2 regions of the Methylobacterium sp. 001424705 genome follow, and region 1 is predicted to be linked to the other one. Evidence: predicted binding sites of a transcription regulator. Region 1 holds the regulator's gene; the other holds the start of a gene.
What was found. Region 1 encodes LexA, which represses DNA repair genes until DNA is damaged. Its sites were predicted from a motif close to TGTTCNNNNTGTGTTCNG; they were not measured.
Positions count from the first base shown of each region.

Region 2: a site for LexA is predicted at 11,166-11,183, ahead of uvrA (excinuclease ABC subunit UvrA). Genes of this name have one in related genera too.

Region 1 covers NZ_JCBANU010000005.1:86,377-101,465, forward strand. Annotated here, with positions in the region: gene AC6EUL_RS06070 (hypothetical protein) at 1-411, opposite strand, end outside; tRNA gene AC6EUL_RS06075 (tRNA-Ala) at 543-618, opposite strand; gene AC6EUL_RS06080 (TIGR02300 family protein) at 787-1,179, opposite strand; gene aroA (3-phosphoshikimate 1-carboxyvinyltransferase) at 1,436-2,785, shown strand; gene cmk ((d)CMP kinase) at 2,791-3,423, shown strand; gene gltA (citrate synthase) at 3,510-4,799, opposite strand; gene gltX (glutamate--tRNA ligase) at 5,049-6,470, opposite strand; gene AC6EUL_RS06105 (ComEC/Rec2 family competence protein) at 6,638-8,923, shown strand; gene lexA (transcriptional repressor LexA) at 8,917-9,669, opposite strand; gene AC6EUL_RS06115 (DUF937 domain-containing protein) at 10,023-10,808, opposite strand; gene sfsA (DNA/RNA nuclease SfsA) at 10,972-11,679, shown strand; gene AC6EUL_RS06125 (FkbM family methyltransferase) at 11,712-12,542, opposite strand; gene AC6EUL_RS06130 (outer membrane beta-barrel protein) at 12,888-14,150, shown strand; gene AC6EUL_RS06135 (alpha/beta fold hydrolase) at 14,304-15,068, shown strand; gene AC6EUL_RS06140 (ABC transporter permease) at 15,086-15,089, opposite strand, start outside.
Region 2 covers NZ_JCBANU010000021.1:78,986-94,074, reverse strand. Annotated here, with positions in the region: gene AC6EUL_RS16315 (sensor histidine kinase NtrY-like) at 92-2,365, shown strand; gene ntrX (nitrogen assimilation response regulator NtrX) at 2,362-3,732, shown strand; gene hfq (RNA chaperone Hfq) at 3,887-4,141, shown strand; gene hflX (GTPase HflX) at 4,255-5,670, shown strand; gene AC6EUL_RS16295 (fasciclin domain-containing protein) at 5,765-6,343, opposite strand; gene AC6EUL_RS16290 (transporter) at 6,599-7,558, opposite strand; gene uvrA (excinuclease ABC subunit UvrA) at 8,070-11,045, opposite strand; gene AC6EUL_RS16280 (methyl-accepting chemotaxis protein) at 11,528-13,582, shown strand; gene AC6EUL_RS16275 (hypothetical protein) at 13,589-14,230, opposite strand; gene AC6EUL_RS16270 (DEAD/DEAH box helicase family protein) at 14,413-15,089, shown strand, end outside.

The DNA of each region.
Region 1 (15,089 bases):
GCGCAGGGACAGGGTCCGGCGGGTGGGCGACAGGTCGTGCACGACGCGGCCGAAGGGCACCGTGCTGGTCTCCAGCAACCGGTTCATCACGGGCGTGAGGCGCGACGGGACGTACCAGTTCTCCGCCTCCGACAGGACGAGCGCGCCGCAGGTCAGGCGGACCCGGCGGTAGCGCACCGGCACCGTGCGCGGCAGGGCGAGGCGCTCCCGCTGCACCGGGCTGGCCGGCCGCTCCGGCGCCGGGACCGCATGGGCGACGAGGCCGGGGGACTGGGCGAGCCCTCGGGCGCGGCACCAGTCCTCCAGAACCGCCGTGGCACTCGGGCCGGCGCGCAGCCGGTCACACAGGTCCTTCAGGAGGGTGGCCGCAGCAGGGATCGTGACCGGGTCGCCGGGGAGGGACGTCGCCATGAACACCGAACCACGTCCCATTCACCTGCACCGCGCGTCGTCGTGGCCGCCGCACGTGCTCACACCGCACCGCCATACGCAGCACGGGCGAAAAGGTCTACGTCGATGCCGGGACGGGGGGAGGGGAAGTTTGGTGGAGCCTAACGGGATCGAACCGATGACCTCTTCCATGCCATGGAAGCGCTCTCCCAGCTGAGCTAAGGCCCCACTCTCAACACCCCGGCCTCTGGAAGGCCCGGGGTGGTCGTCGTCGGCGGGCGTGTCGCCCACCGCCGATAGCGGTGATGTACTGGGGCTTGTCCGCGGCCTCAACCCCCTTTGTGCCCCGCCGGCAAACTTTTTTGCCGGCGGTTGGGCGGAGGGCGCGGGCGAGCGTCAGCTCTCCTCGTCGTTCTCGATGTCGCCGTCGATCAGGTCGGCCACGTCGTCGTCGCCGGCGTCCTCTTCCTCGAGGAAGGTGTCGTCCGTATCGTCGTTGCTGTCGCCGTCGACGTCCTCGGTCGTCGTATCCGCCTCGTCCTCGGCCGCCTCGACCTCGTCGAGGGACACGATCTCCGGACCGCCCTTCTCGGCATCCGTATCCTCGTCGTCATCGGCCGGGGCGGCGTTGGCCCGCGCCGCGAGCGCCGGGGCGGCACGGCCGGAGGCTGCCGCGACCTGATAGATCGTTCCGCATTTCGGGCAGGTCGGAGGGTCGTTGTCGAGGTCGTAGAACTTGGCGCCGCAGCTCATGCATTGACGCTTCAAGCCGAGTTCCGGTCTGGCCACGGGCGAACCTCTAGTACGTGCGATCTTTTGGGAGAGGCGCCCCGTTAGTCGCGTGGGACGCTCCTGTCAAATTCTCTTGCGGTTGACGTACGTTCCACGTCCGTCTTCGGCCGTCCACGGGCGTTTTCCGGGCCAAGCGGCCCGGGATGCGCGCCATCGGATGACGGCGGCGGCGACGCATGTTAACCGGCCCCATGATCGGCGCGCCTGCAGAAGCCCGCAGGCGCCCCTGCGCCCAGCCGAAAAGTCGACGCCCGTGTCCCATGATTCCCAGCCGCACCCCCTGACCGCCCATGCGGGCCTGCCCCTCCAGGGCAGCCTGCGGCCTCCGGGGGACAAGTCCATCTCGCACCGCGCGATGATTCTCGGATTGCTCAGCATCGGCGAGACCAATGTCGAGGGCCTTCTCGAGGGCGACGACGTCCTGCGCACCGCGGCGGCCGCCAAGGCCCTCGGGGCCGACGTGGAGCGGGTGGGCGAGGGGCGCTGGCGCCTGCGCGGCGTCGGGATCGGCGGCCTGAGCGATCCCGAGGACGTGCTCGATTTCGGCAATGCCGGGACCGGCTCGCGCCTGATGATGGGCGTCGTGGGCGGCCAGCCGGTCACCGCGACCTTCGACGGCGATGCCTCCCTGCGCAAGCGGCCCATGCGCCGCATCCTGGATCCGCTGGTGCGGATGGGAACCGAGGTGGTGCGCGAGGAGGAGGGCGGCCGCGTGCCCCTGACCCTGCGCGGCCCCCGCGAGGCGATCCCGATCACCTACGAGACGCCCGTGGCCTCGGCCCAGATCAAGTCGGCCGTGCTGCTGGCCGCCCTGAACGCCCCCGGGACCACGACGGTGATCGAGGCGGCGGCCACCCGCGATCACACCGAGCGGATGCTGCGCCTGTTCGGCGCCGAGGTCACGGTGACGCCCCACGGCCCCGACGGACACGGGCGGACGATCGCGCTCACCGGGCAGCCCATGCTCCGGGGTACCAAGGTGGTCGTCCCCGCCGATCCCTCGTCGGCGGCCTTCCCCCTGGTGGCGGCCCTCATCGTGCCCGGCTCCGAGGTGACGCTGGAAGGCGTCATGATGAACCCCCTGCGGATCGGGCTCATCACCACCCTGATCGAGATGGGCGCCGACATCGAGCGCCTGCGCGAGCGGGAGGAGGGCGGCGAGACCGTCGCCGACCTGCGCGTGCGGGCGAGCCGCCTCAGGGGCGTCGACGTGCCCCCGGAGCGCGCCCCGGCCATGATCGACGAGTACCCGGTGCTCGCCGTCGCGGCCGCCTTCGCGGAGGGCACCACGCGGATGCGCGGCCTGCACGAGCTGCGCGTGAAGGAATCCGACCGCCTCGCGGCGGTGGCGGACGGACTCAGCGCCAACGGCGTCGCCTATCTCGTCGAGGGTGACGATCTCGTCGTCCACGGCACCGGCGAGCCGGCCCGGGGGGGTGGCACCGTGGCGACCCATCTCGATCACCGCATCGCCATGGCGTTCCTGGTGATGGGCCTCGCCACCCGGGAGCCGGTCACGGTGGATGACGGCGCGATGATCGCCACGAGCTTCCCGAGCTTCCTGCCGACGATGCAGGGCCTCGGCGGCCGGATCGAAGGGTGAGCGCGATGCCGATGGTGATCGCGATCGACGGCCCCGCCGCCTCGGGCAAGGGCACCCTCGCCAAGCGGCTGGCCGCCCATTACGGCCTGCCGCACCTCGATACCGGCCTGCTCTACCGGGCCGTCGCCCTGACGGTGATCGATTCCGGCCACAGCCTCGACGATCATCAGGCCGCGGCGCGGGCCGCCTCCAGCCTGATCGCGGACCGGCTCGCCGATCCGCGCCTGCGCGAGCGCGCCATGGGCGAGGCGGCCTCCCGCATCTCGGCGGTTCCCGCCGTGCGGGCCGCCCTCCTGGCCTGGCAACAGCGCTTTGCCGGCGATGCCAGCGGCGCCGTGCTGGACGGACGCGATATCGGGACCGTGGTCTGCCCCAACGCCCAGGTGAAGCTCTTCATCACGGCCGCGCCCGAGGAGCGCGCCCGGCGCCGCCACCTCGAATTGCTGCGGCGCGGGGAATCCGCGAGCCTGGGCGCCATTCTCGACGATATCGTCGCCCGCGACGCACGGGACGCGCAGCGTTCCACGGCGCCGCTGAAGGCGGCGACCGACGCCGTCCTCCTCGATACCACCGCGCTCGATCCCGACGAGGCCTTCGCGGCCGCCCGGGCCATCGTCGATCGCGCGCGCCCGCACTAGGGCGGTCCGGGTCGCGGATCGGCGGCGACGGCACCGATCCGAAGACGCATTCCGCGCCGGAGGGTGTCCGGCGCGGGGGGCCTGGATCAGGCGCGCTGATCGATCGGGGTGTATTCCCGCTTGTCGGGACCGATGTAGAGCTGACGCGGACGGCCGATCTTCTGCGAGGGATCCTCGATCATCTCGGCCCACTGGGCGATCCAGCCGGTGGTGCGGGCCAGGGCGAACAGCACCGTGAACATCGAGGTCGGGAAGCCCATCGCCTTGAGGGTGATGCCCGAGTAGAAATCGATGTTCGGATAGAGCTTCTTCTCGATGAAGTAGTCGTCCTTCAGAGCGATCTGCTCCAGCTGCACGGCGACTTCGAGCAGCGGATCGTCCTTGATCCCGAGCTGACCCAGCACCTCGTGGGTGGTCTTCTGCATGATGCGCGCGCGCGGATCGTAGTTCTTGTAGACGCGGTGGCCGAAGCCCATGAGGCGGAAGGGATCGTTCTTGTCCTTGGCCTTGGCCACGTACTTGGCCACGTTCTCCGGATGCCCGATCTCCTCGAGCATCTTGAGGGCCGCCTCGTTGGCGCCCCCGTGGGCGGGTCCCCACAGGCAGGCGATGCCGGCCGCGATGCAGGCGAAGGGATTGGCCCCCGAGGAGCCCGCGAGACGCACGGTCGAGGTCGAGGCGTTCTGCTCGTGATCGGCGTGGAGGATGAAGATCCGGTCGAGCGCGCGCGCGAAGATCGGATTGACCTTGAACTCCTCGCACGGAACCGCGAAGCACATCCGCAGGAAGTTCGAGGTGTAGTCGAGATCGTTCTTCGGATAAACGAAGGGCTGTCCAATCGAATATTTGTAGGCCATCGCCGCCAGGGTGGGCATCTTGGCGATCATCCGCATCGACGCGACCATGCGCTGCTGGTCGTCCGAGATGTCGGTGGAATCGTGATAGAAGGCCGAGAGGGCACCGACGCAGGCGACCATGATCGCCATCGGGTGCGCGTCGCGGCGGAACCCCTGGAAGAAGCGGTTCATCTGGTCATGCACCATGGTGTGGCGCGTGATCCGGTAGTCGAAATCCGCCTTCTGGGCCGGGGTCGGCAGCTCGCCGAACAGCATGAGGTAGCAGGTTTCGAGGAAGTCGCCGTGCTCGGCGATCTGTTCGATGGGATAGCCACGATAGAGGAGAATGCCCGCATCGCCGTCGATGTAGGTGATCTTCGACTCGCAGGAGGCGGTGGAGGTGAAGCCGGGATCGAAGGTGAACTTGCCCGTCTTCGCGTAGAGCTTGCCGATATCGATCACGTCCGGCCCGATGGTGCCGGTCTTGATCGGAAGTTCGACGTGGTTGTCGCCCACGGTGATCGTGCTGGAGGCGCTCATGGAGACCTGGACCCTTTCGTGGCAACGGGGCGGCGTCGGCCCGCGTGGCGATGCAATCGACCACCCGGATCCGGGGTGCAAATGCGGCGCATGCTGCACTTGCTCACACGAGCATGGGGGTAGCGGATCGGCGGACCGTCATCAACCGACGGCCCGGCTCACCTCGACGTCGAAGCGAAATCCGGGCCGATTTGTCATTCTTCCACTCGGAGCACTCGGACGAACCGGCATTTTGCTGCAGTGCGATGGTCAGCCGGTCTGGTCGCGGAGCCGGCCGAGACACTCCTCCCGGCCGAGCACGGCCATGACGTCGAAAACCGGCGGCGAGGTGGCGCGGCCGGTGAGCGCCGCCCGGAGGGGCTGCGCGATCTGGCCGAGCTTCAGGCCGTTCGCCTCGGCAAACTGCCGGACCGCGCCCTCGGTGGCGGCGGCGGTCCAATCGCGCAACCCCTCGAGGGCCGGCAGGAGGGCGGCCAGGCGATTCCGGGCCTCGTCGCCGAGCAGCCCCTTCGCCTTCTCGTCGGGCACGAGGGGCCGGGCCGCGGTGAGGTAGTAGGCGCTGTCCAGGAGTTCGACGAGGGTCTTGGCCCGCTCCTTCAGGCCCGGCATCGCGGCGGTGAGCGTCTCCCGCAGAGCCGGACTCATGGGCACCGCGATCCCCCGTGCCGGGCCGAGCGCCGGCAGCACGTCGTCGATCGCCGCGACGAGGTCCGCATCGGCCGCGCCACGGATGTAGAGGCCGTTGAGGTTTTCCAGCTTGGCGAAGTCGAAGCGCGCGGGCGACCGCCCGATGGCCTTGAGGTCGAAGGCGGCGATCATCTCCTCGGTGGAGAAGACCTCCTGGTCACCGTGGCTCCAGCCCAGGCGCACGAGGTAGTTGCGCAGGGCGCTCGGCAGGTAGCCGAGGTCGCGGTAGGCATCGACGCCGAGGGCCCCGTGCCGCTTCGACAGCTTGGCGCCGTCCGCGCCGTGGATCAGCGGGATATGCGCCATGGCGGGCGCCTCCCAGCCGAGGGCATCGGAGATCTGGCGCTGGCGCGCCGCATTGGTCAGGTGGTCGTCGCCGCGGATGACCTGGGTGACGCCCATGTCGTGATCGTCCACCACGACGGCGAGCATGTAGGTCGGGTTGCCGTCCGATCGCAGCAGGACGAGGTCGTCGAGATCCTTGTTCTGCCAGACGACCCGGCCCTGCACGCCGTCCTCGACCACGGTCTCGCCGTCGGTCGGGGCGCGCAGGCGAATCACCGGCTTGACGCCGGCGGGCGCCTCGGACGGGTCGCGGTCGCGCCAGCGCCCGTCGTAGCGCAGGGGCCGCCCCTCTGCGCGGGCCGCCTCGCGCATCGCCGTCAGTTCGTCGGGCGTCGCGTAGCAGCGATAGGCGTGGCCGGAGGCCAGCAGGCTCTCGGCGGCTTCGCGGTGACGGGCGGCGCGGGCGTATTGGTAGATGACGTCCCCGTCCCAATCGAGCCCGAGCCAGCGCATGCCGTCCAGGATCGCGTCGATGGCGCCCTGCGTCGAGCGTTCGCGATCGGTGTCCTCGATGCGCAGCAGCATGCGGCCGCCGAAGCGGCGGGCATAGAGCCAGTTGAACAGGGCCGTGCGAGCCCCGCCGATGTGAAGGTAGCCCGTGGGCGAGGGCGCGAAACGCGTGACGACGGCTGACGACATCAATCTGGACTTGAATGGCTCGTGATTCGGGCGGGAAGCGGATCGACCGGCCCGGAACCGCGCGTGTAGCATGCGCGCGGGCACACGTTAAGGAATCGTCCCGTTCCCAGGATCGCAGGGCGCATCGCCGGCTCCCGGTCACGGACGCACGCCCGGAGGTTTTCGCGATGGCGCAGGCGCGGGCGACGGCGGCGATGGGGCGCATCACGCGCCACCTCGCCGCGCGTCGCCCGGGCGCCGGGCCGATCCGCGACTGGTTCCGGGCGGGATGGACCCGCGAGATCGAGCAGCGCCGGCTCTTCGCCTGGCTCGCCGTCGCGTTCGGATGCGGCATCCTCGCGTTCTTCCTCGGTACGCAGGGGACGCCGTCGCTCCTGGCGCCGCTCGCGGCCGCCGCCCTGCTCGCCGCGACGACGCCCCTCCTCGTGGCGCGCCCGTTCGGCCTGGCCCTGGTGCTCGCCGCCGTCGCCGCCCTCCTGGGCTTCGCGGCGGCCGCCGCGCGCGTCCGCTCGGTCGACGGGCCGATCCTCGCCCGCACCACGATCGGTCCGCTGGTGGGCACCATCGAAGGGCTGGACGAGCGGGAGGAGGGGGCGCGCCTGATCCTCCGCGTCGAGAGCTTCGGCACCCTCGGCGCCGAGGTCCGCCCGGTCCGGGTGCGGGCCTCCTACCGCAAGGCGAATACCCTGAAGCCGGGCGACCGCATCGCCGCGACCGCGCGCCTGCTTCCGCCGCCGGAAGCCGCCCGCCCCGGAGGCTACGACTTCGCCCGGGATGCCTTCTTCCGTGAGATCGGCGCGGTGGGCTCCCTCGTCGGCAAGGTCGACCTGCGGCCGCCGGCCGAGAGCGCGGACTGGCAGATCCGCCTCGCGGCCGCCGTCGACGCGGCCCGCAACGCCCTGACGCGCCGCATCACCGACGCCAACGGCGGACAGGCCGGAGCGGTGGCGGCGGCCCTGGTGACGGGCAAGCGCGGCCTGATCAGCCCCGAGACCAACGACATCCTGCGCGCCGCCGGCATCTACCACGTCGTCTCGATCTCGGGCCTTCACATGGTCCTGGCGGCCGGCGTGGTGTTCTGGCTCGTGCGGGCGCTCCTGGCCCTCGTTCCGTTCGCGGCGCTGCACTGGCCGATCAAGAAGATCGCCGCTGCCGTCGCCATGGTGGGCGTGACGGCCTACTGCGTCTTCTCCGGCTGGGACATCGCCGCCGAGCGCTCGCTGATCATGACCCTCGTGATGCTCGGCGCGATCCTGGTCGATCGCCCGGCGCTCAGCATGCGAAACCTGGCCCTCGCCGCCCTGATCGCCCTGGCCCGCGAGCCGGACGGCCTCCTCGGCCCGAGCTTCCAGATGTCGTTCGCGGCGGTGGCCGGCCTGATTGCCTGCGCGCCGCTGATCGCCGGACGCGGGCGGCAGCGCGACGGTGCCGGCCTGCTCACCCGGATCTTCGCGCTGGCGACCGCGGCGGTCCTCGGCACCCTGGCCACGACGCTCGTGGCCCAGATCGCCACCGCGCCCTTCGCCACCTACCACTTCCAGACGGTGCAGCCCTTCGGGCTGGTGGGCAATGCGCTCACCCTGCCGCTGGTCTCCCTGGCGGTGATGCCGTCAGCGGTTCTGGGCATCCTCGCCTATCCGTTCGCGCTGGATCAGCCGGTCTGGTGGGCCATGGGCCTGGCGGTGCGGGGGATGCTGACCATCTCGACCTGGATCGCGGGCTTCGGCAACGCCGTCGTCGTGGTCCCGGCCTTCGGCACGGGGGCCCTCGGCCTCCTGGCCGCCGCCCTGATCGTCCTGACGCTCCCGGCCTCGTCGCTGCGCTGGCTCGGCCTCATTCCGGCAGCGATCGGCATCGCCTGTGCGGCTGCCCCGGATCGCTACGACATCTACGTCGATCGGGAGGGGGCGGGCGCCGCCATCCGCCAGCGCAACGGGCGGCTCGCCACCCTTGGCCGGCCGCCCCCCTTCGTGCTCGCGCAATGGCTCAAGGCCGATGGAGACGACCGACGGGTGCAGGACGTCACGGGGTTCGACAGCGCGCGTTGCGATCGCCTGGGCTGTACCCTGACCACACCCGACGGCCGCGTGCTCGCCCTGACCACCGACAAGCGTGCCCTCGGAGAGGACTGCGCCAGGGCCGACATCCTGATCACCCGGCAATCCGCGCCCGGGGGCTGCACCGCATCGATCGTCATCGACCGGGATTTCCTGGGATCCCACGGTGCGACCGCGATTCGCCTCACCCGCGATGGGCCGTCCCTCGCCACCGCGAAGCATCCCGGGGATGTCGTGCCCTGGCGTGCGACGCCCTTGCGAAAGCCGTTGGACCCGCCGGGAACGGCCTTGCCATCTTCGACACCGCCGGCGTCGGTCTTACCGGAAATCCCCGATCGCACCCGCGACCCGTCGGATCCGTCCGGCGATGAACCGGACGGGGACCCCCTTCAGTAGCGGCGCACCAGACTGACCAGACGTCCCTGGATCTGCACCCGATCCGGCCCGAGGACCCGCGTCTCGTAGGCCGGATTCGCCGCTTCCAGGGCGATGGACGATCCACGCCGGCGCAGGCGCTTCAGGGTCGCCTCCTCGTCGTCGATGAGGGCCACGATGATGTCGCCCGTATTGGCGGTGTCCTGCTTGCGGATGACCACCAGGTCGCCGTCGAGGATCCCGGCATCGACCATCGAATCGCCGCGCACCTCCAGGGCGTAATGCTCGCCACCGGCCAGGAAATCCGGCGACATCGTAACCGAATGGCTCTGTTCCTGGATGGCCGAGATGGGCGTACCGGCCGCGATCCGACCCATCACCGGGATGGTCACGGCCCGACCGCTCTCGTCGGTGGCCTGCGTGGTCGGCAGTCGGGACACCGATGCGCCGGCCGGCAGGCCCTTGCCCTTGCCGCCTTCGACCACGCTCGGCATGAAGCGGCGAACCTCGGAGGCCGGAGCGGCGCGCGGGGCGCCCGCATTCCCCCCGAGGCTCTCCGGCATCCGGATCACCTCGATGGCCCGCGCCCTGTTGGGCAGCCGGCGCAGGAAGCCGCGCTCCTCCAGGGCCGTGATCAGGCGGTGAATGCCCGACTTCGACTTCAGGTCGAGGGCGTCCTTCATCTCGTCGAACGACGGGGGAACGCCGCTCTCGCGCATCCGAAGCTGGATGAACTGGAGCAGGTCCAGCTGCTTACGCGTCAACATGCGGGACACTCTTCGTTAGCGCCACGGATCGCGGCGGGTGGCACTAGAAACAAACCACGAACACGTTAAACGTTCCGTAAGTGTTCTGCAAGGGTTCCCATCTCAAGCCTCTCGGGCGCGATCCGTTCGATCCCCTCGGCAAGGGCGGATCTGGGCGTCGCCCGAGCGCCACGCCGGCCTGCCGCTGCGGCCATCGCTGCGATCGAGTGGTGCCCCAATCCGACGAATGAGTTGGACGGCCGGCGTCTTGACCGGTCGGCAGGGCGCCCGGGCGCAGCGCCCTCGGGTCGATGGCCCGGCGACGATCGGTTCTCTGCCGTCCTCTGCCGGCGTCGCCGACGGCGGGTCTTCGGCTAGCGCTGCCCGGTGCGCCCTGCCTTGGGCCGGTCACCCGAACCGTTGCCGCCCGTCTCGGTGGGATTGCGGGGATCCTGCCAGAAGGTATCGAACAGGCGCTGCATCGCGCGGGCGTTCTCCTGCTGCACCTCCAGGCCCGTCTGGAACATCTGCTGCATCACGTCGAAGGGCGCTTCCGTGGCCGACCTGTCCGGCGCGGCGGACTCCGGCCGGGGCGAAGCCGCGAGCCACGTCGACGCCGCACGCGGCCGTGCCTGGGGCGAGGGCGTCGCGGGCTTCGGGGCCTTGGCGCCGGAGTTCAGGAACGCCTGCATCATCTCCGACCAGGCATTGGGCGGGAAGCCGAAGGGGTTCGCCTCGGCGCGCGGGACCGGCGCCGCGGCAGGCGCTTGGTTGATCATGACGTGGACGATCCCCGCCACCACCATGCCGGCCATGATCGGCAGCATCTGCTTCAAGGCCGGCATCGCCACGCCGCTGACGGCAGCGGCCTGCTGCAGAACGGCCTGACTCAGATGGGGCGAGCCGAAGAGTTGCTGGACCAGCATGTCCATCTGCGGCGTCGCGCTCGACGCCTTCGGCGCGGCGGGGCCGACGAGATTGAAGAGGTGGGCGAAGCCGGTCGGATCCTGGGCGACGTTCCGCTGCAGCCCCATCGTGAGGGCCGGAAGCAGGGCTTCCATCGCGCGCAGGCTCTGCTCCGGCGACAAGCCGAACTGCCGTCCGAACCCCTGCGCGTTGGGGCCCGCCTGCGCCTGAAGGATGTCGAACAGATTGAACATGGCGGCCTCGCGGACGAACTGCGGCTTTCCCGGTCATCGACCCGGGCGCGCCGCGCGAATTCTGTCGCATCCGGTCGGTACTGACCAGCCCGGGCGCCTCACGACGGCCCGATTCCCCGTCGACGGGGGCCCGTATCAACCCGTTTCTTGCCCCGGACCCGCGATGCGCTTCCCTTCGCCCCTGATCGAGGCGCGCCTGGTGCGTCGCTACAAGCGCTTTCTCGCCGACCTGCAGCTTGCCGACGGGTCCGTGATCACGGCCCATTGCCCCAACCCGGGGGCGATGCTGGGACTTGCGGTGCCGGGCGCGCGGGCCCTGTTGTCCGACGTCCGGAGCCCGACGCGCAAGCTCCCCTTTTCCTGGGAACTGGTGGAGGCGGATCTGCCCGGCGGCCGGCAATGGGTCGGCATCAACACGATGCGGCCGAACGCCCTGGTGGCGGAGGCCTTCGCCGCCGGCGGCCTGCCCTGCCTCGCCGGCTACACGAGCCTGCGCCCCGAAGTCCGCTACGCCCGGGCCAGCCGGGTCGACTTCCTCGCCACCGGGGAGGGGATGCCGCCCTGCCATGTCGAGGTGAAGAACTGTCACCTGATGCGCAGCCCCGGCCTCGCGGAATTTCCCGATTGCGTCGCCGCCCGCAGCGCCCGCCACATGACGGACCTCGCGGCCGTCGTCGAGGCCGGGGGCCGTGCCATGGTCATCATCGTGGTGCAGATGTGGGCGGATCGCTTCGACGCCGCGCGGGACCTCGATCCTGCCTTCGACCGGGCGCTTCAGGCCGCTCGGGCGGCCGGCGTCGCCGTCCACGCCCACCGCTGCCGCATCGACCCGGTCGGCATCGCCGTGGCCGACGCCATCCCGGTGCTGTAGGGCGCGCGTCCCAGAAGAACCGCGCGGGCCCGTCAGTCGGCCCGCTCGAAGATCAGGTTGAGGCGGGTGCGAGCGATCCGGCGATAGCCGTGCTGCTCGAGCAAGGCGGGCAGGTCGATCTGCCACTGGTCGGTGCCGTTCTCGACGATGAGCAGCCGCGGGTGGAGGCTCGCGGGGGCGGCCCGCAGGAAGGGTTCGAGGATCAGGTCCTCGGCGCCCTCGACATCGAGCTTCATCGCGTCGATGCGCGCGATGCCCTCGCCGAGGGCGAGATCGAGCAGGGGCACGGCCGGCACACGAATCTGCGCGCCCTCGTTCGTCCCGACGATCTTCAGGCTCGATTCCCCCCGGTTGCGGGGATCCACGAACAGGGTGAGTTCCCCCGCCTTGTCGGCGACCGCGCAGGCCACCGCCTTGACCGTTCCGAACGGATTCTGAGCGATGTTGTAGGTCAGGCGGTCGAACACGTCCGGCTGCGGCTCGACGGCCAGGATCCGGGCGCGCGGCCCCGCGAAGGCCGCCACGAACAGCGCGTAGGCACCGATATTCGCGCCGATATCCAGGAAGGTGCAGCCGGGCTGAAGCTTCGCCCGGAGAAGTGCGCGCTCCTCCGGATCGAAGAACTGCGGCGTGAAGAGCACCTTCTTCTCGCAGTTGTTGTTGTAGGGGTAGAGCCGCATGCGGGCGCCGTAGCGTTCGACGTCCAGAGGGGCGCCGCGCAGCAGCCCGATCGCCACGCGGCGCAGGAACAGGGCGAGGCGTCGCCCGGCCCAGCTCGCGTAGGAGATCCGGCCCGTCTGCCGAGCGATGCGCGCGACGAGGCCGGTGGGAGCGTAAGTGCCGTAGGGCTGCGTGTCTTTCATCGTGCGTGCTGATGCCAGCGCACGGACGCGGCGGCAAGCGACGCCGCCGCGGGAGGATCGAAAGGTCCCGGACATTCCGGGCCGATCAGCCCGCAGCGCCCCCTCCGGGCGAATGCGGTCGGCCGCAGATCAGACCTGACCGTCGCGCCACTTCGGAAGCAGAGGACAATCGTCGAGACCGAATCTGGTGCTCAGACCTGTTCCATTGCGGCAACACAACGACCGAAACCCAGTTCGAGCGGCCTCAATTGCCCGAAAAATAGGCGTCTGCACAAAGGATAGCTTTGCCGTAACCGGGAACCTTTGAGAACGTCGCCCCAACGCAGATCCTCCCGCAGAGTTCCCATCGCCATGCAGCGCTCGCTTCTCGCCCTTTCCGCCGTCCTGCTGTCCTCGGTCTGCGCCTTCGCGGCCGACATGCCGGCGAAGGTGCTGGCGGTCCCTGCCCCGCCCGCGCCGTGCAAGGCCGAGATCACCTTCCCGGCCTATGGCGGCGTCATCAAGCAGAACCCGAACCCGTCCTGCCTGACGCTCGGCGCCTTCGGCGACGTCTATGTCGGCGGTGCGGTCACGGGCTACTTCTACACCCAGCCCAACCAGTACACGTTCTCGCCCGCTCCGCTGCCGAGTGACCGAGCCGGCCGCGTGGACGTCTCAAACCTGATGGGCTTCATCCAGAAGGCCGACGGCCCGTTCCAGTTCTACGCCGCCTTCGGCGCCTACTCGATCCCCGGCCTCGGCCTGCCGATCTACGGCACCTTCGACCAGACGGACCTGCTGTATTCCCCGGCGCCGATCGTGTTCGGAAAGTACGTGATCAACGACAACTGGTCGATCCAGGGCGGTCGGATGCCGACCCTGATCGGCTCCGAGCTGCCGTTCACCTTCCAGAACCTGAACATCTCGCGCGGCCTCCTCTTCGGCCAGGAGAACGTGATCAACCAGGGTGTGCAGGTGAACTACTCGGATGGTCCGTGGGCGGCCTCGTTCGCCGCGACCGACGGCTTCTATTCCGGCGAGATCAACTGGGTCACGGGTGCGATCACCTACAAGATCGACCCCGCCAACACGGTGGGCATCAACGGCGGCACGCACTTCTCCAGCTACACCAATTTCGACTTCGCGGACCCGTTCGGTCGTCGCGGCCTTCGCTTCCAGTACGCCACGCCCGTCTCGCTGCAGAACAGCAGCATCATCAGTGCCAACTACACCTATGCGGACGGTCCCTGGATCGTGACGCCGTACGTCCAGTACACCAACGTGGAGCAGAACGCCGTCCTGGGCCTCGCCGGTGCCGAAACCATCGGCGGCGCCCTCCTCGCCAGCTACGCCTTCACGGACAACTTCGCCCTCGCGGGCCGCGTGGAGTACATCAGCCAGAGCGGCAATCGCAACAATCCGTTCGGTCAGACCTCGGTGCTCTACGGCGCCGGCAGCTCGGCCTTCTCCTTCACCGTGACCCCGACCTTCACCTTCGATCGCTACTTCGTCCGCGGCGAGTTCTCGACCGTGCAGCTCTACGACATCACGCCCGGCCTCGGCTTCGGCCGCAGCGGCCTGAAGACCTCGCAGGAGCGCTACATGCTGGAGACCGGCATCACCTTCTGATCCGTTTCGGACGATCCGGTTTCGGCGAAACGCGGCGGCAGGGCAACCTGCCGCCGCTTTCATGTGCGCCCATGCGCCACCGGAGGGCTTCCGTCCGCGCGCCCGACGGTTCAAGGAGGCGGGACCATGCCCCGACCGATAAGGCCCGAGCCCATGCAGCGCTTCGATTCCGACGGTGTTTCCCTCGCCTACATCGACGTCTCCGCCGTCGGCGGGTCGGGCGACCCGGTCCTGCTGATCCACGGCTTCGCCTCGAACCATGCGGTGAACTGGGTCAACACCCTCTGGGTCCGGGCCCTGACCCAGGCCGGCTACCGCACCATCGCCCTCGACAACCGGGGGCACGGCGAGAGCCAGAAGCTCTACGATCCGGAGGTCTACGGCGCGGACCTCATGGCCCAGGACGCGCGCCGCCTCCTCGACCATCTTGGGATCCCCAAGGCCGATGTCATGGGCTACTCGATGGGCGCGCGCATCGCCGCGTTCCTGGCGCTCGATGCGCCGGAGCGCGTCCGTTCGCTGCTGCTCGGCGGTCTCGGCCTGCATCTGATCGAGGGCAAGGGCCTGCCCGACGGGATCGCCGAGGCCTTGGAGGCGGAGCCCGGCGCACCGGCCCCGAACCCGACGGCCGCCGCGTTCCGCACCTTCGCCGAGCAGACGAAGAGCGACCTGCGGGCCCTGGCCGCCTGTATGCGCGGCTCGCGCCAGACCCTGTCGCGCGCCGAAGTCGCCGAGATCTCGTCACCGACCCTGGTGACGACCGGCACCCTCGACACCGTCTCGGGCTCGGGTCCGGCGCTGGCGGCGCTGTTTCCGAACGGCACCGCCCTCGAACTTCCGAACCGCGACCACAGCACGGCCGTGGGCGACCGCGGTCACCGCACGGGCGTCCTCGATTTCCTGGCCCAGCGGCCCTGAGAGGGCACCACCGCGCCTCAG
Region 2 (15,089 bases), on a different contig from region 1:
GTGGCTCCGCTCGTCCCACAATTCCAAGGCCTCCCGGGAGGGTTCGGGCTCCGCCGATCCGGCGGAGACCGGCGGGACCGACCGATCACCCATGACGGTGCGTCCCCCGCCGCGCGGCCCAGGCCTGATCGGTGCGCTAGTGGTCATCACGGCGCTGGTCTCCGCCATCACCACCTTTCTGATCCTGGCCGGCGTGATCCGGGTCACGCCGACGCCGACGGTGGGACTGACCCTCCTCGGCATCAATGTCTTCCTCGTCCTCGGCCTCGTGGTGATCATCGCCTGGGAGGCGCGGGTCTTCCTCTACGCGCGGCGGACGAATGCCGCGGTGGCCCGCCTGCACACCCGCATCGTCGGCCTGTTCAGCCTGATCGCCATCCTGCCGACCGTGCTCCTCGCAGTGGTGGCGGCGGTGACCATCGATCGCGGCTTGTCGCTCGGCTTCACCGACCGGGTCCGCGACGTGGTTCTCAAATCCGTCGAGGTGGCGGATGCCTATCAGGAAAACCAGTGCCAGAGCCTGGCGCGCGAGATCCGCATCCTGGCCGACGACCTCACTCGGGCACGGCCGAACTTCGACGTGAATCGCGCTTGGTTCGAGAGCTTCCTCACCACCCGCGCCACGGCCCTCGGCCTGCCGGTGGCCGAGATCATGCGCGGCCCGAACGAGGTGGTGGCGCGCGCTAAGATCGATACCCTGAAGGAACGCCGCCTGCCTTCGGCGGCGGCCTTCGAGGACGCGGCGAAATCGACCGATCCGATCTGCCTCGTACCGAACGAGGGGCGCATCTTCGCCGCCCTCCTGCGGATGCCGGCCTATGACGGCGCCGTGCTGCTGGTGCAGCGCGAGGTGAGCCAGCTCGCCATCGAGTTCCCAGGCGTGTCGCGGGCGGCCGCCGCCGAGTACCTGACCTACGACTCGCTGAAGCGCTCGATCCAGATCAGCTTCGCCTCGGTCTTCGTGCTGATCGCCCTGATCGCCCTGCTCTCGGCGGTGTGGTTCGGCCTCAACTTCGCCAACCGCTTCGTCGCGCCGATCCGGCGCCTGATCAACGCCGCCGACCAGGTCGCCTCGGGCAACTTCTACGCCCAGGTCCCGGCCCGCAAGAGCGACGGCGACCTCGCGCACCTGTCCGAGAGCTTCAACAAGATGACGCAGGAGTTGCGCCGCCAGCATGACGGTCTGACGGCGGCCAGCGATCTCATCGACCGGCGCCGTCGATTCACGGAGGCCGTGCTGGCTGGCGTCTCCCCCGGCGTCCTCGGCGTCGACGCGGCGGGGCACGTCACCATCGCCAATCCGTCGGTGGAGCGCACCCTCGGGCTCTCGGCCGACGCGATCGTCGGCAAACCCCTGACCCAGGCGGTACCCGAGCTGCAGGCGTTGTTCCCAGAGGGCGGCGAGGCGCGCCTGCGCACCCTGCAGCAGCAGATCCAGCTCACGCGGGACGGCCGCGAGCGCACCGTGACCGTTCGGGTCACCAGCGAGCAGGCTCAGGGCGGCGCCCGCGGCTTCGTCGTCACCCTTGACGACATCACCGATCTCGTCTCGGCCCAGCGCACCTCGGCCTGGGCGGACGTCGCCCGGCGCATCGCCCACGAAATCAAGAATCCGCTGACCCCGATCCAGCTCTCGGCCGAGCGCATCCGGCGCAAGTACGGCAAGGTCATCACCACCGACAAGGAGGTGTTCGACCAGTGCACGGCGACGATCGTGCGCCAGGTCGACGAGATCAAGCGCATGGTCGACGAGTTCTCGTCCTTCGCACGGATGCCGAAGCCGGCCATCGCGCAGAACGACCTCAGCGAGATCACGCGCCAGAACCTGTTCATGATGCGGGTGGCGCATCCCGACATGGAATTCTCGTTCGGCGAGGACGGCGATCAGCCGATCCTGGCCGCGTTCGACATCCGCCTGCTGTCCCAGGCGATCACGAACATCCTGAAGAACGCCGTCGAGGCGGTGCAGGCCGTGCCGGAGGCCGAACTCGGCCAGGGCAAGGTCGACGTGCGCCTCGTTCTCGAAGAGGGGTTCGTGATCATCGAGGTCACGGATAACGGCAAGGGATTTCCCATCGAGGGGCGCCAGCGGCTGCTGGAGCCCTATATGACCACCCGCGAGGGTGGCACCGGCCTGGGGCTGGCCATCGTTAGCAAAGTCCTCGAAGAGCATGGCGGCGGGATCGAATTGAACGACAATCCGGAAGGTCGGGGAGGGCGCGTACGCCTGCGCGTCCCGCGCGACACCAGCGCCGCCCCCGTCCGAGACTCAGCCAACCACACGCCGCCGGAGGGCAACCCCTCTGCGCAGGATGAGAAGGGCGCCGCGCGGACGGCCCCCCCAATCGCGGAGATCCAGTCATGAGCGCCGATATCCTCATCGTCGACGACGAAGCCGACATCCGCGACCTCGTGGCCGGCATCCTCGACGACGAGGGCCATCGCACTCGCACCGCCGGCGGTTCGGACGAGGCCCTGGCGGCGATCGAGTCCCGTCGGCCCCACCTCGTCTTCCTTGACATCTGGCTGCAGGGCTCGCGCCTCGACGGCCTGCAGGTTCTCGACCAGATCAAGGCCGGCCACCCGGACCTGCCGGTGGTGATGATCTCGGGCCACGGCAACATCGAGACCGCCGTGGCGGCGATCAAGGCCGGCGCCTACGACTTCATCGAGAAGCCGTTCAAGGCCGACCGGCTGATCCTGGTGGCCGAGCGCGCCCTCGAAGCCTCGCGCCTCAAGCGCGAGGTTCGCGACCTCAAGGCCCGGTCGGGGCAGGCCAGCCGGCTCGTCGGCGCCTCGGTGGTGGTCAACCAGCTGCGCCAGACCGTGGAGCGGGTGGCGCCGACCAACGCCCGCGTGATGATCCTCGGGGCACCGGGCTCGGGCAAGGAGCTCTCGGCACGCACCCTCCACGCCCTGTCGGCCCGGGCGAACGGGCCCTTCGTGGTCATCAACGCCGCCACCATCACACCGGACACGATGGAGGCCGAGCTGTTCGGCGTCGAGGCGGGGGAGGGCCGGGCGCGCCGGGTCGGTGCCCTGGAGGAGGCCCATGGCGGGTCGCTCTACATCGACGAAGTCGCAGACATGCCGCGCGAGACCCAGAACCGCATCCTGCGCGTCCTGGTCGATCAGAACTTCCAGCGCGTCGGCGGCACGACGCGGGTGCACGTGGATGTCCGCATCATCTCGTCCTCGTCGCGCGATCTCGCCGAGGAGATCGCCGGGGGCCGCTTCCGGGAGGACCTGTTCCACCGCCTCTCGGTGGTGCCGATCCGGGTGCCATCCCTGTCGGAGCGCCGCGAGGACGTGCCCGAACTGATCACCTTCTTCATGGAGCAGATCTCGGGCGCGACCGGCCTGCCGCGTCGGCGCATCGCCGAGGACGCCATGGCGGTCCTCCAGTCGCACGACTGGCCCGGCAACGTCCGCCAGCTGCGCAACAACGTCGAACGCCTGATGATCCTGACCCACACGGATCCGGATCAGGAAGTGACCTCCGAGATGCTGCCCACCGAGATCGGCGCCCTGGTGCCGACGACGCCGAACGGGTCGGGCGGCGAGAAGCTGATGAGCCTGGCGCTCCGCGAGGCCCGCGAGATCTTCGAGCGCGAGTACCTGATCGCGCAGATCGCCCGATTCTCTGGCAACATCTCCCGCACGGCGGAGTTCATCGGCATGGAGCGCTCCGCACTCCACCGAAAACTCAAGTCGCTCGGGATCGGCCCCTGAGACCACCGCGGCGATGCACTTGCATCGCGACCGCGATACACGTGTAATGTTCCCGCACCGTCGCCCTGCTGCGCAGCGCGTCGGGGCATGCGAGACCAACGGACGAGAACCCGTCATTACGGCGGGCGGCGATGCGAACCAAGGATAAGAAAAAATGGCGGGCGAGCGCGCTCAGAACCTCCAGGACACGTTCCTGAACCATGTTCGCAAGAACAAGATTCCGCTCACGATTTTCCTCGTGAACGGCGTCAAGCTTCAGGGCGTGGTGACGTGGTTCGACAATTTCTGCGTGCTCCTGCGGCGGGACGGCCATTCGCAGCTCGTCTACAAGCACGCCATCTCGACGATCATGCCGGGGCACCCGGTGCAGCTGTTCGAGCCCGACGAAACGGCGCCGGACAAGGCCTGAGCGCGCGGGAAACTGCATCCGTCCCGCCGGAAAGGTTTGCCGCGCCCTTGTCTGGGGCCGGCAAGCGCCCATTGTCCTGAAGACACGCAGGACAGGGTTGAACAAAGAACTTCATGACTGAACCGATGACGCCCGGCGAAGCCCGGCTCCAGGCGATGGCCGCCCCCGAGGGTGACATCGCGGCGGCAACCCACACCCTCGTCGTCGGACCCTATCTCGGGCGCGCCGCCGCCGCCGCCCGAGGCAATTCCGATGGCAGCCCGGAAGCCTTGCGCTCGACCGAGGCGCGCCTCGACGAGGCCGCCGGGCTCGCGGCCGCCATCGAGCTCGACGTCGTCGAGGCCATCGTTGCGCCGGTGCAGCGGATCCGCCCGTCAACCTATCTCGGCAAGGGACGCGTCGAGGAGCTGGCCGGCGTGATTCGCGCCCGCGAGATCGGTCTCGTGGTGATGGACTGCGCCCTGTCGCCGGTGCAGCAGCGCAACCTCGAGAAGGCTTTCGGCTGCAAGGTCATCGACCGCACCGGCCTGATCCTGGAGATCTTCGGCCGGCGCGCCTCGACTCGCGAAGGCACGCTGCAGGTCGAGCATGCCCACCTCGCCTACCAGAAGAGCCGCCTCGTCCGGTCCTGGACCCACCTGGAGCGCCAGCGCGGCGGCTTCGGCTTCCTTGGCGGTCCTGGTGAGACGCAGATCGAGGCCGACCGGCGCATGATCCAGGAACGGATGACGAAGATCGAGCGCGAGCTCGACAGCGTGACCCGGACCCGCGGCCTGCACCGACAGAGCCGGGCACGGGTGCCCTACCCGATCGTGGCCCTCGTGGGCTACACCAATGCCGGCAAGTCGACGTTGTTCAACACCCTCACCAAGGCCCAGGTCATGGCGCAGGACATGCTGTTCGCGACCCTGGACCCGACGGCGCGGGCGACGAAGCTGCCGCACGGCGAGACCGTGATCCTCTCCGACACCGTGGGTTTCATCTCGGAGCTGCCGACCTCCCTGATCGCAGCCTTCCGGGCGACCCTGGAGGACGTGATCCACGCCGACATCCTGCTCCATGTCCGCGACGTGTCTCACGTGGACAGCGCCGCCCAGGCGGAGGATGTGGGCTCCGTTCTGCGCGAGCTCGGGATCGAGACTTCGGCCTCGCGCATCATCGAGGTCTGGAACAAGGCCGATCTCCTCGATGCGGATGAGCGAACCCGCCTCCTGAATCTCAGCGGACAGGGCCGCAGCGATCGGGACAGCGATGCCCCGGTGCTGGTCTCGGCCCTGACGGGGGAGGGGCTCGGTGTCCTGACGGCGCGCATCGAAGCGCGGATCGCGCGCCAGCGTTCGACCTTCGCGGTGGTCCTGCCGCCGGAGGACGGCGCCGCCCTGCACTGGCTCTACGAGAATGCCGAGGTGCTCGACCGGCGCGAGGAGGAGGGCGGCACGATGCACCTCGCCATCCGCATCGCGCCCGAGAAGGAGCCGCGCTTCCTGAACCGCTTCGAGGGCGCGCGCCGCCTCAATCGGGTGAGTTGACGACCTTTCCGACGGCTCGTCCCTGAACGCGTGACGCCCGCGATCCTTTCGGATCGCGGGCGTTTCCGTCAGTGGCGCCGAGGGCCCGATACGATCAGGGCTGGAGCACGCCGTTGATGACGTGGATGACGCCGTTCGACTGCATCACGTTGGCGGTGGTGACGGTGGCGGTGCTGCCCTTGGCGTCGGTCACGTAGACCTTCTTGCCCTTGGTCTGGACGGTCAGCGGCTCGCCCTCGACCGTCTTCAGCTGCGCTTCGCCGCCGCCGTCCTTGGCGAGCTTCATCAGATCCTTGGCCGTGTAGGTGCCGGGGACCACGTGGTAGGTCAAGATCTTGGTCAGGGTCGCCTTGTTCTCGGGCTTCACCAGGGTCTCGACCGTGCCGGCCGGCAGCTTGGCGAAGGCGGCGTTGGTGGGCGCGAACACCGTGAACGGGCCGGGGCTGGCCAGGGTGTCGACGAGGCCGGCGGCCTTCACGGCGGCGACCAGGGTGGTGTGGTCCTTCGAGTTCACCGCGTTCTCGACGATGTTCTTCGAGGCGTACATCGGCGCACCGCCGACCATCGGGTTCTTGGCGAAGGCCGCGACCGGGAAGGTGGCGCCGACGGAGAAGGCGAGCACGACGGCGGCGATCTTGGAAGCCACCGGGCGACGGGCGTGACGCGTGATCATGGAGCGTATCCTCTGGAACGATTGCCCCTTCGTGGGCATCATCGTCCGGTACGGAGGACGGTCGGATAAAGTTTCAGACGCCGACGGATTGCTTGAAGGGCGGACGGGGTTTCTCTTACCCGCGAGGCACCGGCTCAAATCACCTCTCGGAGCGCTCTCTGTCGCCGAACACGCGAAAGCCCGTCCGACAGGTGTCGGACGGGCTTTGCGCGATCCCATCTGCGGCGGGGCCAGGCCCCGCCGCCGGACGTCAGATCAGTACTTGCGGATGATCGGCGCGGGAGCGGCGGCAACCGGGGTCGGCGAGTACAGCGGAACGATCAGGCGGCCCGAGATCTCGGTGCTGTCGAAGCTGGTGGTCGCGACGGTGCGGGCGACGTAGACCTGCGCGGTGACGGGCCCGAAGTCGTAGCCGACGAGGCCGCCCATCAGGAACCGGCCGCGATCGTTGAAGGCGGCGTTGACGGTGCCGACCCGACCGAGGCTGGTGTCGAAGTTGACGGTGCCGTAGGCGATGGCGCCGATCTCGAACTTGCCGAACTTCTTGGTCGCGGTCAGGTCGAGGTTGAGGGAGTCGGACAGGGTGTAGACGGTACCGAAGTTCCGGCCACCACCGAACGACGACGGCGAGTCGTAGAAGTTGGCGGTCAGGTTGGCGGTGATGTTCCAGCCATCAGCCGTGTAGCTGCCTGCGATGCCGGCGCGGTAGGTGTTCGAGGAGAGCTGCGGCAGCACGGCGCCGGCGCCGAGGACACCGTTGTTCTGCACCAGAACGCCGCGGTCGCCGTTCAGCTCGTTCAGGTAGACACCGCCGAGCAAGCTGACGCCGAAGCCGCCGCCGAGATCGAAGGCCCAGATGCCGCCCACGAAGGTACCGACGTTGATCGACAGATCACGCACGCCGGTGGGGCCGCCGCGCTTGCCGAAAGCGAACACGGTGGGGGGAGCAACGAGGAGCTCGACGCGGCCGCCGAAGGGAACGAACGGGGTCGACCAGACCAGCACCGGGACGTTCACACCGACGTCGACGGCCGACGGATTGTCCCGCGACTGGAAGACGAACGTGTTCAGCGCATAGATGCCCTCGGGCAGCGGGGCGCCGGTGGCCAGGCCGACCTGCTCGCCCGGAACCGTCGTGGTCTGCGCGTAGGATGCGGTGGCGGTCATGCCGACCGTGAGCGCGAGCGCTCCGGCAACGAGCCAGTTCTTCGACATTTTTACTCTTCCTTCCCAAGGATTTCAGGCGTCCGCCACGCAGCCGTCCGAACCATTCTGCCGATGCGCCGCTTGTTCGCAGCTTGTTTGCAGTGGATCCGGCGGCCCCCCTTGCGGCCCGTTCTCAAGTCTCAACGTCGAGAACTATTCTACAGGACGCCGCGGAAGGACAGAGGAATGCTTGGAAACGGGGCAGTTCGGATCCGACCGTTGCGCAAAAGTCGCATTTTCGGTGCAGTGCAGCGGAAGGATTTGTTAACCTTTTGAGCAGGTTGGCCGACGTCTTCGCGCCTCCGCGAAGACCTGGAACGGCAAAATATCGCTGAACACTCAAGCTGTTATGGTTACGGTTCCGTCCCAGGACGATCCGGCAACCGCCCGCGGACCATTGCGCAGTCCGGCGCGCTCGGTCGGGTCGGACCGGGCTGCCGACCGGCGGGTTGATGCGTTGCGCCACCGGTTCGGATCGGTCGCCCCGGCGAATCGTCGGATCTCGCGTCGTCCCGATGCGCTATTCGGCGGCGGCCCGACCCTTCGCGGGCGCCGCGACCGGCCGACGCGCGAGGACGTCGCGTAGGAATCGACCGGTGTGGCTCGCCCGCGACTTGGCGATCTGCTCGGGCGTTCCTTGGGCCACGACGACGCCACCGCCGTCGCCGCCTTCGGGGCCCATATCGATGACCCAGTCGGCGGTCTTGATGACTTCGAGGTTGTGCTCGATCACCACCACGGTGTTGCCCTGGTCGACGAGCTCGTGGAGCACCTCCATGAGCTTGGCGACGTCGTGGAAGTGCAGTCCCGTCGTCGGCTCGTCGAGAATGTAGAGCGTGCGGCCTGTGGCGCGCTTGGACAGCTCTTTCGAAAGCTTCACCCGCTGCGCCTCACCGCCCGACAGAGTGGTCGCCTGCTGCCCGACCTTGACGTAGCCGAGGCCGACCCGGGCCAAGGTCTCCATCTTCTCGCGAATGGTGGGCACCGCCTTAAAGAGGTCGGCGGCTTCCTCGACGGTCATGTCGAGGACGTCGGCGATCGAGTGGTCGCGGTACTTCACCTCCAGGGTCTCGCGGTCGTAACGGCGGCCCTTGCAGACGTCGCAGGTGACGTAGACGTCCGGCAGGAAGTGCATCTCGATCTTGATGACGCCGTCGCCGGAACAGGCCTCGCAGCGTCCGCCCTTCACGTTGAAGGAGAAGCGCCCGGCCTGATAGCCGCGCGCCTTGGCCTCGGGCAGGCCCGCGAACCAGTCGCGGATCGGCGTGAAGGCGCCGGTGTAGGTGGCGGGGTTGGACCGCGGGGTCCGGCCGATCGGCGACTGGTCGATATCGATGACCTTGTCGAGATGCTCCAGCCCGTCGAGCCGCTCGAAGGGCGCCGGGTGCTCCAGGGCACCGTTCAGGGATTTCGCCACCGCCTTGTAGAGCGTGTCGATGATCAGGGTCGACTTACCGCCGCCGGAGACACCCGAGATGCAGGTGAAGGTGCCGAGAGGGATGTCGACCGAGACGTTCTTGAGGTTGTTGCCCCGGGCCCCGACGAGGCTGAGCGTGCCCTTCCGTCCCTTGCGACGCGCCGTCGGTACCCGCACGCTCATCTCGCCGGTGAGATACTTGGCGGTCAGCGAATCCGGGTTCTTCAGCACCTCTTCGGGCGTGCCCTGGGCGATGATCCGTCCGCCATGGATGCCGGCGCCCGGGCCGACATCCACGACGTAGTCGGCCTGCAGGATCGCGTCCTCGTCGTGCTCGACCACGATCACCGAGTTGCCGAGGTCGCGCAGGCGCTTCAGCGTGCCGAGCAGGCGCTCGTTGTCGCGCTGGTGCAGGCCGATGGACGGCTCGTCCAGCACGTAAAGCACGCCGGTCAGCCCGGAGCCGATCTGGGAGGCCAGACGGATGCGCTGGCTCTCGCCGCCGGACAGCGAGCCGGAGCCGCGCGCCAGCGTCAGGTACTCGAGCCCGACATCGATCAGGAAGGTCAGCCGGTCGCGGATCTCCTTGAGGATCCGGTAGGCGATCTCGTTCTGCTTTTCGGTGAGCTTGCCCGGCAGCTCCGAGAACCATGCATGGGCATTTCGGACCGAGAGGGCGGTGATCTCGCCCACATCCTGCATCGCGATCTTGACCGAGAGTGCTTCAAGCTTCAGGCGCTTGCCGCCGCAGGTGGCGCAGGGCGTCTCGCTCATGAAGCGCGCGATCTCCTCGCGCGAGCTGTCGCTCTCGGTCTCCTTGTAGCGCCGCTCCAGGTTCGGGATGACGCCCTCGAAGGGCTTGTTCACCTCGTAGGCGCGCATGCCGTCGTCGTAGGCGAAGCGGACCGATTCAGAACCGGTGCCGGACAGGATCACGTCCCGGGCCTTCGTCGGCAGATCGGCCCAGGCGACCGTGGTCTTGAAGCCGAAGTGGCGGGCCAGCGCGTCGAGGGTCTGGCCGTAATAGGGAGAGGTCGACTTCGCCCAAGGACCGACGGCACCGCGCTTCAGGCTGAGCTTGGCATCCGAGATCACGAGCTCCGGGTCGATCCGCATCTCGTGGCCGATGCCGCCGCAGGTCGGGCAGGCGCCGAAGGGATTGTTGAACGAGAAGAGCCGCGGTTCGATCTCCGCGATGGTGAAGCCGGAGACGGGGCAGGCGAAGCGCGACGAGAAGGTGATGGCCTCCCTCGGCGCCGCGCCCTCCGGCGTCTCGGCGAACTCGATCAGGGCGATGCCATCGGCGAGTTCCAGGGCGGTCTCGAAGGAATCGGCCAGCCGCGCCGCGATGTCCGCCCGCACCACGATCCGGTCCACCACCACGTCGATGTCGTGCTTCAGCTTCTTGTCGAGCTTCGGCACGTCGTCGATGGCGTAGTACTCGCCGTCGATCCGCAGGCGCTGGAAGCCCTTCTTCTGGAACTCGGCGATCTCCTTGCGGTACTCGCCCTTCCGGCCACGGATCACCGGTGCCAGGAGGTAGAGTCGGCTCTTCTCCGGCAGGGCCAGGACGCGGTCCACCATCTGGCTGACGGTCTGGCTCTCGATCGGCAGCCCGGTCGCGGGCGAGTAGGGAATGCCCACCCGCGCCCAGAGCAGGCGCATGTAGTCGTAGATCTCGGTGACGGTGCCGACCGTCGAGCGCGGGTTCTTCGAGGTGGTCTTCTGCTCGATGGAGATCGCCGGCGAGAGCCCGTCGATCTGGTCGACATCGGGCTTCGACATCATCTCCAGGAACTGGCGCGCGTAGGCCGAGAGGGATTCGACGTAGCGGCGCTGGCCCTCGGCGTAGATGGTGTCGAAGGCGAGCGACGATTTACCGGAACCGGACAGACCCGTGAAGACCACGAGGCGATCGCGGGGAATCGTCAGGTCGATGTTCTTCAGATTGTGCTCGCGCGCGCCGCGCACCGAGATGACCCGCGCGTCGCGAGCCCCGTCGAACAGCGCCTCGATCTTGGCTTCGACCCGCTCGGCCTCGGCTTGCGATGTCTTGGCAGCGGCTTTGGCTTTGGCCATGGAGTCTCTTCGGAACGTCTTCGGCGCGGAACTCGTCGGGACTCGACCGGAGCCCCTGCGGCATGTCGGGCGCACCACCGCGTCGGGCAAGGCGCGCGCCACGCATAGCCGCTCTTCAGCTAGAACAAAAAGCGTACGCGGACAATATCGCGGCCTTCCGGCAGAGGTTTCAGCCGCCGCGACCGCACCGAATGGCATGAGGAAGTTCGCTGCCGACGGTTTGGAAGACGCGGCCCCCGCGGCTTCGGCTGAGGATTGGGCCGACCCCTGCCGCCTCCGCAGACGGATCAGTTGCTTCGCGGTCCAGCGGTCGCGTGAGTGAAGCGGATCACGAAGCAACTGGATGGTTCGCTGAAGCTCCCGACCCGCCCTGCCTAAAAATTGAAGGGATCGACCAAAAATTGATCATAAGATAAATTTGAAACATAACTTTTACCGGCTGCTCCGACAGTGCCGCAGCGTTTCGAAGCAGGTTTCATGTGATGTCCGCCGGTCTTTTCTCATCGCTGCGCATTCGGATTCTTCTGGTTGCCCTCGCTCCATGTCTTGCGTTTGCGATGGTCGTGGGCCTTGCCATTACTGAGCGGATGAATGCTCGGACCCGGATGGTCCATGTGCAGGACCTCGTCGGCATGGCGGGCCAGATCAGCGCCCTGGTGCACGAAGCCCAGCGGGAGCGCGGGGCATCGAGCCTCTATCTCGCCGCCAAGGGGACCAAGTTTCGGTTCGAACTCGATGCACAGCGCCTGCGGACCGATGCCGCCCGGGCAGCCCTGGACGCGGGCCGGACCGGCCTCGACCTCGCCGCCTTCGGAGCCGGCGTCGCCCGTCGCAATGCGGCGCTGACCAAGCAGCTGGCGGCGATCGTCCCCCACCGCGCGGCGGTCGACGGGCTCGGTCGCACGCCGGCCCAGAACATGGGGCTGTATTCGGGGGTGATCGCGAGCGCGCTCGACCTGGTGCGCGAGGTTTCCCAGGTCGCCGCCAGCGCCGATCTCGCCGCCCGCATCAGTTCCTACTCGTCGTTCCTCGCCCTCAAGGAGCTGGCGGGCCAGGAGCGGGCCGCGGCCTCGGCGATCTTCGGCGCCGGCCAGATCGATCTTGCCGGCCACGAGCGTCTGGCGGGTCTGAGCGCGGGCCAGGGCACCTACGAATCCCTGTTCCGCCTCGGGGCCGAGCCGGAACAGGCGGCCCTCCTCGATGCCGGCAAGACTGCGCCCGCGGCCCGGGAGGTCGATCGTCTCCGCCGCCTCGTTCTCGACACGCCCCCCGGCACGCCGCTCGCCTTCACCGATGCGCCCGCCTGGTTCCGCCTCGCGACCGAGCGCATCGATACGCTCAAGACGATCGAGGACCGGCTCACCGCGGATCTCGGAGCCGCCGCCGGAGCAGCCCGCGCCGATGCCGAGCGGAGCGTCCTGATTTGGATGGCCGTGGGACTCGCGATCCTGGTCCTCTCGTGCGGCCTCGCCTTCGCCTTCGGGACCGCCATCGCCCGTCCGCTCACCCGTATCGCCGCCTCCCTGACAGCCATCGGCCGAGGCGAGGAAGCCGGCCCGATCCCGCAGAACGGCGCCCGCGAGGTTCGCGCCATCGCGGCAGCGGCCGTCGACTTCCAGGCCAGCGTGGTCGAGCGCCGGCGCATCGCCACGGAAGCCGACCACCTCACCGCCCACGCCGCGGCGGCCCGCCGCGCCGAGATGGTGGCACTGGCCGATCGCTTCGAGGCCCAGGCCAGCGGGATCGTCGAGGCGGTGTCGGCCTCCGCGAGCCAGCTCGAAACGGCGGCCTATGCCCTCACCCAGGCCGCGACCGATACGTCATCCCTGAGTGGGTCCGTAGCCGCAGCCTCGGCGGAAACCGCGGCCACGGCCGACACCGTGGCGGCAGCCACAGAGGAGCTCAGCGCCTCGGTGCGGGAGATCGGCAACCGCGTCGAGGCCTCGAGCGCGGTCGCCGGTGAGGCGGAGCGCGATGCAGCGCGGATGGCGGAGGATGTCCATCGCCTGGCCCAAGCGGCGAGCAGCATCGGCGAGATCGTCGGCCTGATCACCAGTATCGCGGCCCAGACCAACCTCCTGGCGCTGAACGCCACCATCGAGGCGGCCCGAGCCGGCGAGGCCGGGCGCGGATTCGCGGTCGTCGCCGCAGAGGTGAAGAGCCTCGCGACCCAGACAGCCAGGGCCACCGAAGAGATCGCCGCGAAGGTCGGCGAGATCGCCCAATCGACCGACGCGTCCGTGACGGCCATCGGTGGAATCACCGACGTCATCCAACGCCTGAGTCGGATCTCGGAGGACATCTCGGTGGCCGTCGACCAACAGGAAGCGGCCACGCAGGAGATCGCCCGCAACACGGTCCTGACGTCCGAGGGCACCCGGGCCGTATCCGGCCACGTCGTCGGTGTCCGCGAGGCGGCGGATTCCGCCCGTAGCGGGTCGGCGCAGGTGCTTACCGCGGCGAGCGATCTCGCCCGTCAGGCCTCGGCCCTGCGCCGGGAAGTCGACGGCTTCCTGGTCACGGTCCGGGCCGCCTGATCCGCCCTACGGGTTGGTCTTCCAGGGGTTGATGACGCGCATCGCCGTCAGCTCCGGCTTCACGGATTGGTCGACGCTCGCGGGCATCACCTTGCGCGCCTGCGCCATCATCTTGCGGGCTTGATCCGCTGGGAGAGCGCCGATCGGCAGCATCATCGCGGCGAGCTGGTTGCGGGTGCGCCGATCGACGAAGTCGGAGCGCCCGACGCTCTCGAAGTCTCGAACGGTGTGCCGGTCGTCGGGCCGCCCGGTGAAGACCTTCGCGCCGTCCTTCATCACCACGATGTCGCCGGGGCGGAGGGTCTCGTCCTTCATGAAGGCGGCCGCGGGGCCGGCCTTCATGTCGAGCGGGGTCTGGCGGTCCGTGACCTTGATCTGCAGGGGCTCGGATTTGGGAAGCGCGGCGTAGCGGATCTTCGGACGCTGGCGCGTGGCCTTTCGGATCGAGCGACGGGCCTGCCGATAGTCGAAGCCGGGATCGGCCACCGGCGCGGGCGCGGCTTGCTGCGCCGGCCGTGCGGGCGCAAAGAGCAGGTCGAACAGGCCGCCATCGGCGCTCTGCGCGCACGCCGGAAGCGTGAGCATCATCAGTCCGAAAACGGGGGCGGCGACAGTGCGCGTGGCTGCGGAGAACGGGATCGTCGGCATCGATGTCTCCGGGTGAGGCGCCCGACGGCGCGCCGAGATGACCCCTTAACAAAAGCACAACCTGAACAGTTCCGAGTTTTTCAAAAGATGGTGAGGGCTGTGCCAAGACTTCGCGAGCCTGCTTTCGCAGCCGAGAAGAGAAAAAAATCCGGCTCGGATCGCGTCCGCGGACCGGTCGCCTGATGGTTGCAAGTGAACACCTGGTTCCGCGCCCGCATCAGCGTTCGGCGCGCGACGCGATCCTGGCTGCACGTGCTGACGGCCGGACAGGATTTCTGCTCGGCGACACGACCGGCCTCGGCAAGACCCTGTCGGTCTGGAGCGCGGTGGCGGCCATGCCCGAGCGCGATGTCCTCATCGTCTGTCCCAAGGGCGCGATGCCCCAGTGGCGGCGCACGATCGCCTTGGCGCATCTCGGCGAGAAGGCGGTGACGCTCACCAATTACGAGCGCACCAAGGCGCTGATGGCGCCGCCTCCCGCCAGCAACCGGCGCTCGACCCGGGCAAAGAACAATGCGCTCGCCCGGCATGGCACACCGCAGCGGACCTGGTCCCTGGTGGTCTTCGACGAGAGCCACCGGATCCGGAACCCGTACGCCCAGCAGAGCCTCGTCTGCCGGCAGATCGCGGAGGCGGCCGCCTTCACGATCTATCTCAGCGCCACCGCCGGCCAGGCCCCGCACGAGCTCTCCTATCTCGGGCGCCTGCTGGGTGAGGCCGCGGGCCAGCCCACAGCGACCTTGGCGGACTTCCGAGGTCTGATGCAGCACCTCGGGATCGGCCGGGCCAAGGGCCGCTGGACTAACTGGTCCTGGGACGCGAACCCGCGCGACTGCACGGTGATGGCCGACCTGCTGTT